Regions from separate parts of the Mesorhizobium album genome, predicted to be linked through region 2. Evidence: predicted binding sites of a transcription regulator. Region 2 holds the regulator's gene; each other region holds the start of a gene.
The links. Region 2 encodes LexA, which represses DNA repair genes until DNA is damaged. Its sites were predicted from a motif close to TGTTCNNNNTGTGTTCNG; they were not measured.

Region 1: RFN28_RS18375 (ATP-dependent helicase) is a predicted target of LexA. The motif match lies at 1,501-1,518, and genes of this name have one in related genera.
Region 3: RFN28_RS16035 (PA0069 family radical SAM protein) is a predicted target of LexA. The motif match lies at 1,946-1,963, and genes of this name have one in related genera.

What each region holds. Positions count from the first base shown of each region.
Region 1 covers NZ_JAVIIW010000021.1:39,261-42,535, reverse strand. The annotation lists gene RFN28_RS18390 (LysR substrate-binding domain-containing protein) at 1-651, shown strand, start outside; gene RFN28_RS18385 (hypothetical protein) at 861-1,034, opposite strand; gene RFN28_RS18380 (hypothetical protein) at 1,149-1,304, shown strand; gene RFN28_RS18375 (ATP-dependent helicase) at 1,533-3,275, shown strand, end outside.
Region 2 covers NZ_JAVIIW010000004.1:11,989-15,263, reverse strand. The annotation lists partial or broken gene RFN28_RS04540 (ComEC/Rec2 family competence protein) at 1-1,269, shown strand, start outside; gene lexA (transcriptional repressor LexA) at 1,355-2,095, opposite strand; gene RFN28_RS04530 (molybdopterin molybdotransferase MoeA) at 2,212-3,275, opposite strand, start outside.
Region 3 covers NZ_JAVIIW010000017.1:73,381-76,655, forward strand. The annotation lists gene rnhB (ribonuclease HII) at 1-461, opposite strand, end outside; gene RFN28_RS16035 (PA0069 family radical SAM protein) at 717-1,871, opposite strand; gene RFN28_RS16040 (glycosyltransferase) at 2,020-2,523, shown strand; gene RFN28_RS16045 (hypothetical protein) at 2,698-3,275, shown strand, end outside.

The DNA of each region.
Region 1 (3,275 bases), on a different contig from region 2:
GCGCGCTGGCTGTTTCCGCGGCTTTCAGCCTTCCAGCGGCAATATCCCGACATCGAGATGCGGGTGTCGACCTCCTATGCCACGCATGAATTCTCGACCTCCGAGTACGACCTCGAGATCCGCTATGGCGACGGCAATTTCCCCGGCCTCAAATCCGAGCTCCTGTTCAAGGAGGACCTGACGCCGGTGTGCAGCCGCAAGCTGTTCCACGAGGTGCTGGGCGACATGCCGCTGTCCAGGGTGACGCCGGAAGATCTCAGGTATTTCACCTTGCTCCACTCCGACACATGCACCCAGAACTGGCAATCGTGGCTGAGCTTTGCCGGCGCGAGCTTCGTGCTCGGCGAGACCAAGAGCATCTATTTCGATTCCTGCATGATGTCCTACGAGGCGGCCAATGCCGGTATGGGCTTTGCCGTCGCCAACCGCGCCTACATGGCGAGCGACATCCGCGCCGAGCGGCTGGTGGCACCCTTCGCCGTCCATCACCCCAACACCGCCGGCTGGTATTTCGTCAGCCCTATCAAGGCGCTCGGCGCGCGCAAGGTGGAGCTGTTCAAGCAGTGGATCATGGCCGAGGCGGCGCTGACTCAGCGCCAGCTGGACATCGAGATCGCCGGCCTGCCGGTGCGGCGGGCGGCGATGGTGTGAGACGACAATCCACGCTTTACATAGCCGGCTAGCGCGATCGCACCATGACGCGGCCGAGAGACTCAGCTATCTTTAACTGCGCGGCGGGCCTGATTTTCCCGCTTGGCCGGCGCTTTCCCAGCTTCCTCCCAAGCAGCGCCGGCCTTCTTCTATGGTGATGACGGCTTCCAGTCATCTCACTCACCCGAATTCCAAACTGACATCGCCAATCACTGCTTCGGCGGCGTGCTAGGCTGGTAGCCGCCGGTGGTCGATTTCGGCACCGGATTCTTGTCGACCTGCGGGTTCTGATCGACGGGCGCCTTGGTGGGCTGCACGCTGTTGTCGCAGGCGGCGAGCGCGAGCACTGCCGCAAGGGCCAGCAGCATAGGAAGCTTCTTCATGACGACCTCCTCTCGTTCGCCCCTACATGAAGGCAAACGACGCGGTGGCGGTTTGGTTGCCTGGCCGGCGGAACCAACCGCCACGTGCCCGGTTGAACCGATGAGGAGGTGGCCATGATCCGTTTGCTGCTTGTCGGCCTGTTCGCCTACACGGCCTACCGCGTCACCAGGAGGATCATCGACGAGGTGTCCGGGACTGTGGCGCCGGCGGATGAACGGCGGACGCTGCGGCGCCAGTCGGCAGCGATGGGGGTCGAGCCGAAGCGCTGACGCCCTTTCCTCGCCCCCACGGACGTGGGGCGAGGTGGCTCGGGCGAAGCCCGAGACGGAGCGGGGGAAGGCGCCGGCCTTGAATGGTACAAGAGAACCCGCCGACGTCGCAGGCCCTCTCCGACCGCTTCGCGGCCACCTGTCCCCGCTTTGCGGGGGCGAGGAAAGGCGTAGCGAAGCGGCGTAGCGAAGCATTGCGAACAAAGCGGAAACGATGCTTGATGGGCGATGAACATCGCTGCCCGTGATTCGTCCTTCGAAGCTCCCGCCTATCTTGCCCGGCTCAACGACGCGCAGCGGCTGGCGGTGGTGCATGGCGACGGCAAGGTGGCCACACCCCTGCTGGTGATCGCGGGCGCCGGATCCGGTAAGACAAACACGCTGGCGCATCGGGTGGCGCATCTCATCGTCAAGGGCGCCGATCCGCGCCGCATCCTGCTCATGACCTTCTCGCGCCGCGCCGCGTCGGAAATGGCCAAGCGCGTCGAGCGCATCGCAGGCGAGGTGCTGGGGCGCGATGCCGCAATCATCGCCGACGCGCTCGCCTGGGCCGGCACTTTTCATGGCATCGGCGCTAGGCTGTTGCGCGACTATGCCGAGCAGGTAGGCCTCGATCCCGCCTTCACCATCCATGACCGCGAGGATTCCGCCGACCTGATGAACCTTGCCCGCCACGAGCTCGGTTTCTCCAAGACCGAAAGCCGCTTTCCCACCAAAAGCACCTGCCTGCAGATCTATTCGCGCGCCGTCAACGCGCAGGCGCCGCTGGGCGAAGTGCTGGGCTCGGCCTTTCCCTGGTGCGCGACGTGGGCGGATCAGCTGAAGGAGCTGTTTTCGGCCTATGTCGAAGCCAAGCAGGCGCAGAACGTGCTCGATTACGACGACCTTTTGCTCTACTGGGCGCAGATGGCGGCCGAACCGGAGATCGCCGCGCATCTTTCCAGCCGCTTCGACCATGTGCTGGTCGACGAATACCAGGACACCAACCGGCTGCAGGCATCGATCCTCTTGGCGCTGAAGCCGGATGGCGCCGGGCTCACCGTGGTGGGCGACGACGCGCAGTCGATCTATTCCTTCCGCGCGGCGGAAGTGCGCAACATCCTCGATTTCCCAAAACAGTTCTCGGAAGGCGCCGAGATCGTCATGCTGGAGCGCAACTACCGCTCGACCGAGACGATCCTTGCCGCCGCCAACGCGGTGATCGGTGAGGCCACCGAGCGCTTCACCAAGAACCTCTGGACCGAGCGCCGATCCTCGCACAAGCCGCAGCTGGTGAGCGTGCGCGACGAGGCCGAGCAGGCCAACTATGTCTGCCAGGCGATCCTCGCCGAGCGCGAGGCGGGCACGGCGCTGAAGGCGCAGGCGGTGCTCTTCCGCGCCTCGCATCACAGCGGGCCGCTGGAGGTGGAGCTCACGCGCCGCAATATCCCGTTTGTGAAATTCGGCGGGCTGAAATTCCTCGACGCCGCCCACGTCAAGGACGTGCTGGCGATGCTGCGCTTCGCCGAGAACCCGCGCGACCGCGTCGCCGGATTCCGCGTGCTGCAGCTTATGCCGGGCATCGGTCCTTCCGCCGCCTCGCAGATCGTCGAGGCGATGGCCACCTCGCTGGACGAGACGCTGGGCCTTGCCCGCTTCCGGCCGCCGCAGCGCGCGGCTGACGATTGGCCGGTCTTCCTCGACATCTACAGCGGGCTGCGCGCCGGCCCCAGATGGCCGGCCGACCTCGAGCGGGTCAGGCTCTGGTACGAGCCGCATCTGGAGCGCATCCACGAGGACGCGATCACGCGCCGGGCCGACCTGCTGCAGCTCGAGCAGATCGCGTCCGGCTATCCCTCGCGGGAGCGCTTCCTGACCGAGCTCACGCTCGACCCGCCGGACGCCACCAGCGACCAGGCCGGGCCGCCGCATCGCGACGAGGATTATCTCATCCTGTCGACCATCCATTCAGCCAAGGGCCAGGAATGGAAG
Region 2 (3,275 bases):
CGGCGTCGTGGTCGCGGCCGAGCGGAGTCTCATCATGCTCGCGGTCATGTTGATCGCCGTGCTCTTCGACCGGGCGGCGCTGACGATGCGCAATCTGGCGATTTCGGCCATCGCCGTCATCCTGGTGTCGCCGCATGAAGTGGTCGGCCCGAGCTTCCAGATGTCGTTTGCCGCCACGGCAGCGCTCGTCGGCGCCTATGCCGGCTGGGCCGAATACCGCACCGGCAAAGTGAGGGTGCCGCCGCCGAAGCGTTCGTTCCTGCGGTTCCTGTCGCGAAAGCTGGCGGTCGGAGCGGGTGGCGCCGCCATGACCTCGATCATCGCCGGAAGCGCTACGGCATTGTTTGCCATCTGGCACTTCCAGCGCGTCTCGCCGCTCAGCCTGCTGGCCAATCTCGCGATCATGCCGATCGTCACGGTCGTGATGTTCCTTGCCGTCGCCAGCGCCGTCATGATGCCGTTCGGCTTCGACTGGCCTTTCCTCTATTTGATGGGCAAGGGGCTGACGGCGATGATCGCGATCTCGGGGTGGATTTCGGAACGCTCGCCGGTCGATGCCGTCGGGCTGATCTCGATCCAGTCGGTGCTGCTTACGACAATCGCGCTGGTCATTGCGACCATGGCCACCACCTGGCTCAGGCTGGCGGCCGTTCCCTTCGCGTTGGCCGGCCTGCTGACGATCCCGCAGGTGCGCACGCCGGACGTCCTGATTTCCGAGGATGCGCATCTGGTGGCGATGCCGATCGGCGGCGGCGAACTCGCCATCAACCGCGCGCGCTCCAACGAATTCACAACCGACAACTGGAAACGGCGCTGAAGGCCGAGACAATCGTGCCGCCCGAGACATTCGTCAGCGGGGAGATAACCGATCCCGTCGGCCTGCCGCCAGGCTCGCCTTTCTACTGTACCGGCGACCTCTGCATTGGCCGGCATCCATCCGGCGCGCTCGTCGCGCTAGCCGAGAACCGCGACAGCGCCCGGCCGGCCTGCGGCTTCGCCGATCTCATCGTCATCAACGACGCCATGGCCTACAACCCTTGCCGCGATCCACGCGTCCTCGTCGTCACCAAGCGGCAGCTCGCGCGTGACGGCAGTGCCGCCGTCTTCTTCGACCCGCAATCGGCGACAGCGCGGCCAGCCATTCACTATGCCGTCCAACAGCCTTACCGTCCCTGGCACGAGCAACGACGGTATTCGCGCGAGGCGAGGGGGCTGGCACCCTACAAGCAGCCTGAAACGCCAGAAGCCAAGCCTCAACCGGCTCAGTAGCGGTTCAGCCATGCTGAACCGCTACTGAGTGTTTGTCTTGACGCAATTCCGGACGGAAAACCGCTGCGCACTTTCCTGGAATTGCTCAGTAGCGCCGGATGAGCCCGACGAGCTTGCCCTGAACCTTGACGCGATCTGGGCCGAAGATGCGGGTCTCATAGGCCGGATTGGCGGCTTCCAACGCGATCGAGGCGCCCTTGCGGCGGAAGCGCTTCAGTGTCGCCTCCTCGTCATCGACCAGCGCCACCACGATCTCACCCGGGCTCGCGGTGTTGGCATTGCGGATGATCACGGTGTCGCCGTCGAAGATGCCCGCCTCGATCATCGAGTCGCCCTTGACCTCCAGCGCATAGTGCTCGCCGCCCGTGATCATGTCCGGCGGCACCGTGATCGAATGCGTCTGGTGCTGGATGGCGTCGATCGGCACACCGGCGGCGATGCGGCCCATCACCGGAATGGACACGGCCGAAACGGCATCGTCGTCATTGCTGGGCGCCGGCGTGCGCGAAGGCGCCGCAGGCTTGATCTGTCGGCCGAGATTGCCTTGTCCGAGACTTCCCTGGATGACGCTCGGCGAAAACTTCCTCGCCGCGTTGAGGCCGGGCGCGATGGAATCGGGCAGGCGCAGCACCTCGAGGGCGCGCGCCCGGTTCGGCAGCCGGCGAATAAAGCCGCGCTCCTCCAGTGCCGTGATCAGGCGGTGGATGCCCGACTTCGAGGCAAGGTCGAGCGCTTCCTTCATCTCGTCGAAAGACGGCGGAATGCCGCTTTCCTTGAGCCGTTCGTGGATGAACATCAGAAGTTCATGTTGCTTGCGTGTCAGCATGGCAGCCCCCAACGGGTTCCAAAACCAGAATCAGAAAACAAACCCAGAACAAACACTATCTGTTCCAGTTGTGTTCCGCAACCGTTTAAAGTTTAGTGAATGTGTTGACGTTTTGTTCAGCGTAACATCAGAACGCTGCATTCGGCGCCGGCTTCCGCGGCCGGCGCGTAGGGCTCGCGCACGATCAGGCCGTTGGCGTCGGCCAGCATCCGCAGCATCGAGGAATCCTGGATGCCGAACGGCGTTGCGACCAGCGCCCCGGCATCCTCGCGCACGACGGCGCGCACATAGTCCTGCCTGATGTCGTTAGCGTGCATCGCGGAACCCAGCCATGCCGTGCGAATGTCCTGCCGGTAGGGACGACCGCCGAGCCGCGCCAGGAGCGGCTTCAGGAACAGTTGCGAGCAAACCAGGCTCGCCACCGGATTGCCGGGCAGGCCGACGCAGCGGATGTCGCCGAGCCGGCCAAACATCAGCGGCTTGCCGGGGCGCATGGCGATCTTCCAGAAATCGAGCTGCATGCCTTCGCCGGTCAGCACGTCGTGGATCAGGTCATGGTCGCCCACCGAGGCGCCGCCAAGCGTGACGATGACGTCGGCGCCGGCCTTGACCGCTTTCTTCACCAAAGCCGCGATTGCGTCCTTGCGGTCGGCGGCAATGCCGAGGTCGAGCGCGCGCGCGCCGACCGACTGCGCCACGGCGGCGACGCCATAGGCGTTGGACGAAATAATCTGGTCGGGACCGAGCGCGCTGCCCGGCGGCAACAACTCGTCGCCCGTGGCGATGATCGCGACGAACGGCTGCCGCACCACATTGAGGCTCGGATGGTTGGCCGACGCCGCCAGCGAAAGCGCTGCCGGATCGAGGTCGCGACCTTTATGGAGGAGCACGTCACCCTCGCCGAAGTCGAGTCCGCGGCGACGGACGTTGCGTGCCTGCGCGGTCGGCTCGATCACTTCGATGCTGCCGCCGCCGAGGTCGCGGACATTCTCCTGGATGACGACGGTGTCGGCACCTTCGGGGAGCGGCGCGCCGGTGAAGATGCGCACGGCCTCGCCCTTGCCGACGGAACCAGTAAAGCCGCGCCCGGCAGGCGCCATGCCGATGACGGAGAGCCGCGCCGGCATTGACACTACGTCCGTGTAGCGTACGGCATAGCCGTCCATGGCCGAAGCGTTGA
Region 3 (3,275 bases), on a different contig from region 2:
GATTGCGAGCGCTGGTCGCCCTTGATCAGCGCGCGGCCCTCGCAGGTGAGCCCAGGCGGCACGTCGCGGCCGTCGGCTAAAGCCAGCTTCGGCTGCAGCGACAGGCCGGCCGCGGCGCGGCGCATCGCTTCTAGGCTGGCTTTCAAAATATTGCTGTTGTCGATGCCTTCGGCGCTGATGGACGCCATCGAGACGCTGAGCGCCGAACCGAGGATCTTGAGGAACAGCGCCTCGCGCTGCAGATGCGTGAGGCGCTTGGAATCGTCCAGACCTTCCGGAATGTTGGCCGGGTCGAGCACTACGGCCGCGGCCACCACGGGACCGGCGAGCGGACCGCGGCCCGCCTCATCCATGCCCGCGACAGGCCAAAGCCCTTCCGCGATCGCCTTCGTTTCGATGGAGAAGTCGGGCTTCTCGACCATTTCAAAGAGAAACGGAGAATCGGAACGCGCGCGAGCCATGGTGCGGCGAGGTTCGCATCGGCTCCGATTCTCCGCAAGTCCCTCCGGGTCGGGTGGGGCGCCGGACCGGGAGGGCACCGTCTCACGGCCGGGGGACAAGGGCCGGACGGGATTCTTGAGCAATTCCAGGAAAAATGCGCAGCGGTTTTCCGTTAGGAATTGCGTAAAAACAAATACTTAGCGGGCTGCAATCCGGGCGGAAAACTCGCGTCTCCCGAATTGCCTGGCGCCGGCCTTTCGCGGCCGGCGCCGTCTTCACAGCAGCATCAGCTGCTCGCCGGCGCCGGACCCTGCGACGAATTGGTCCGTCCGAAGCTGTCGCCGCTCCATGTTGAGCCCGAGCCGCTTGGCCGCGATCTCGAAGCGCCGGCCGATCTGCCAGGCATAGGGCCCGGCGCCCTTCATGCGCTTGCCCCATTCTGAATCGTAATCCTTGCCGTCGCGCATCGAGCGGATCAGCGACATCACGTGCCGGTAGCGGTCCGGATAATGCCGCAAGAGCCAGTCCTTGAAGATCGGCGCCACCTCGAGCGGCAGGCGCAGAACGACATACCCGGCTTCGCGGGCGCCGGCCGCGCGCGCCGAATCGAGGATGCGCTCCAGTTCCGGGTCGTTGAGGCCGGGAACGATCGGCGCCACCATCACCGAGGTGGGAACGCCGGCATCCGAAAGCTGCCTTATCGCCTCCAGCCGCTTCGTCGGCGTCGACGCGCGCGGTTCCATGGTGCGCGCCAGCATGCGGTCCAGCGTCGTCACCGACAGCGCCACTTTGGCCAGGCCGCGTTCGGCCATGCGCGACAGGATGTCGATGTCGCGCGTCACCAGCGCCGACTTGGTGACGATGCCGACCGGATGGCCGCGCGCCTCCAGCACCTCCAGGATCTCGCGCATGATCCGGTATTGCTTCTCGATCGGCTGGTAGGGATCTGTGTTGGTGCCGATGGCGATGGTGCGCGGCTGGTAGCCGGGCTTCGACAATTCCCTGTCGAGCATGCGCGCCGCATCAGGCTTGGCGAAGAGCTTCGATTCGAAATCGAGCCCCGCCGACAGGCCCATGAAGGCATGCGTCGGCCTGGCGAAGCAGTAGACGCAGCCATGCTCGCAGCCTCGATAGGGATTGATCGAACGGTCGAATGAGATGTCCGGCGATTCGTTGCGCGTGATGATGGTGCGCGGCTTTTCGACCTGCACCTCGGTCTTGAAGGGCGGCAGCTCCTCCAGCGAGTTCCAGCCGTCGTCGAAAACATGCCGGCTGACCGGCTCGAACCGGCCGGACGGATTGATGCCGGCCGAGCGTCCGCGATTGCGGTCCGGCCGCACACGCATGCCGCTCTGTTCTATCATTGCGTTTGCCATTTCGGCCCTGCCTGCTCCGAAGGCGGCAATGTCGGCACGCACGATCTGTTCCATTTTCGCCCTCTCCCAAGGACTGTCGGCAGGCTGTCGAATCGTTCTGCTCATGAAACTATTCCTATTTTGCCGATGAGAACAAAGCAAGAACTTTTTGAGCCGCGATGCGCAACTGGCGCAGCGCCCGGCTTTCCGCTATTCGGCTGAAATGCTCAGCGTTCTCATCGAAACCCGCAACGACGAAGAAGGCCTTGCCCGCACGCTCGCCTCGCTGATCGGCGGCGCGGTCGAAGGCGTCGTGCGCGACGTCATCGTCTGCGATGCCGGTTCGACCGACCAGACGCATCGTGTCGCCGAGCACGCCGGCTGCCATTATCTGGCCGGCGGCATCGCAGCCGGCATCGGCCAGGCCAAGGGCGATTGGCTGCTGCTGCTCGAGCCCGGCGCTCGGCTGGCCGAAGGCTGGATCGAAGAGGTGGTGGCGCATACGGCAAGGCAAACCATGCCGGCGCGTTTTTCACGCGCCCGCGCCAATCGCACGCCCTTCCTGGCCCGGGTCTTTTCAGGCAACCGGGCGCTGGCCGAAGGCCTGGTCATCAGCAAGCGGCAGGCCTCGGCCCTCGCGAAAAACGCGCGCAGCGCCGAAGCCTTGGCGCGCGGCCTGGCCAGCAGAAGGCTGAATGCCGAAATCTGGGTGGCGCCGCCGAAGTGACGCCTAGCAAGGGAGGAAAAGCAGGGCGGCGAGTTTCAGTACTAACTTTATTGTGCGTTGCACAAAATCGAAGGTGAGGCTAGCATCCTCCTCACGCGGGACGATCGGGATTGGGTAATGCCGAAGCGGTAGGCGGCTGTCGCTTCGTCGAACTCCAAAGCATATGAGGACCCGATGAATCTTGCTCCCCCAGACAATTCCGGCGCGGCCAGCCTGGAGGCTATCGCCCGCGACGGCAGCCTGTTCAAGCGCATCGCCGTGCGCATCCCGACCTATCTGACGGACCTTCGCGAAAACCCGGCCTGGCTGCCGATGTTCGTACTGGCGCGCACCATGCCGGGGCGCCGCATGCACTGGCTGGGCGCCAAGCGAGCCCGTCCGCGCGATGATGCGGGAAACACGATGTTCACCGGCATCGAGCGCGAAGCGGTGGTCGAGGCCTTGCGCTCCGACGGGTTGTTTTCGGGCTTCATGCTGCCGCGGGAGATCCAAGAGGAGATCGCCGCTTTCGCGCAGCGCACGCCCTGTTTCGGCAATTTCGACCGCCGTCTCGAATTCATGCCGGGCGAGCATGACGAGGCGGAAAAGCGGTTCGGCCGCTCGCTGCTCAGTGGCCACTATTTCGAGCGCATCCTGGACTGCAAGGCGGCCCTTGCCATCCAGAAGGACCCGCTGCTTCTCGACGTCGCCCGGCACTATCTCGGCGGCCAGGCCAAACTGATCACGACGCGCGTCTGGTGGAGCTTCCCGAC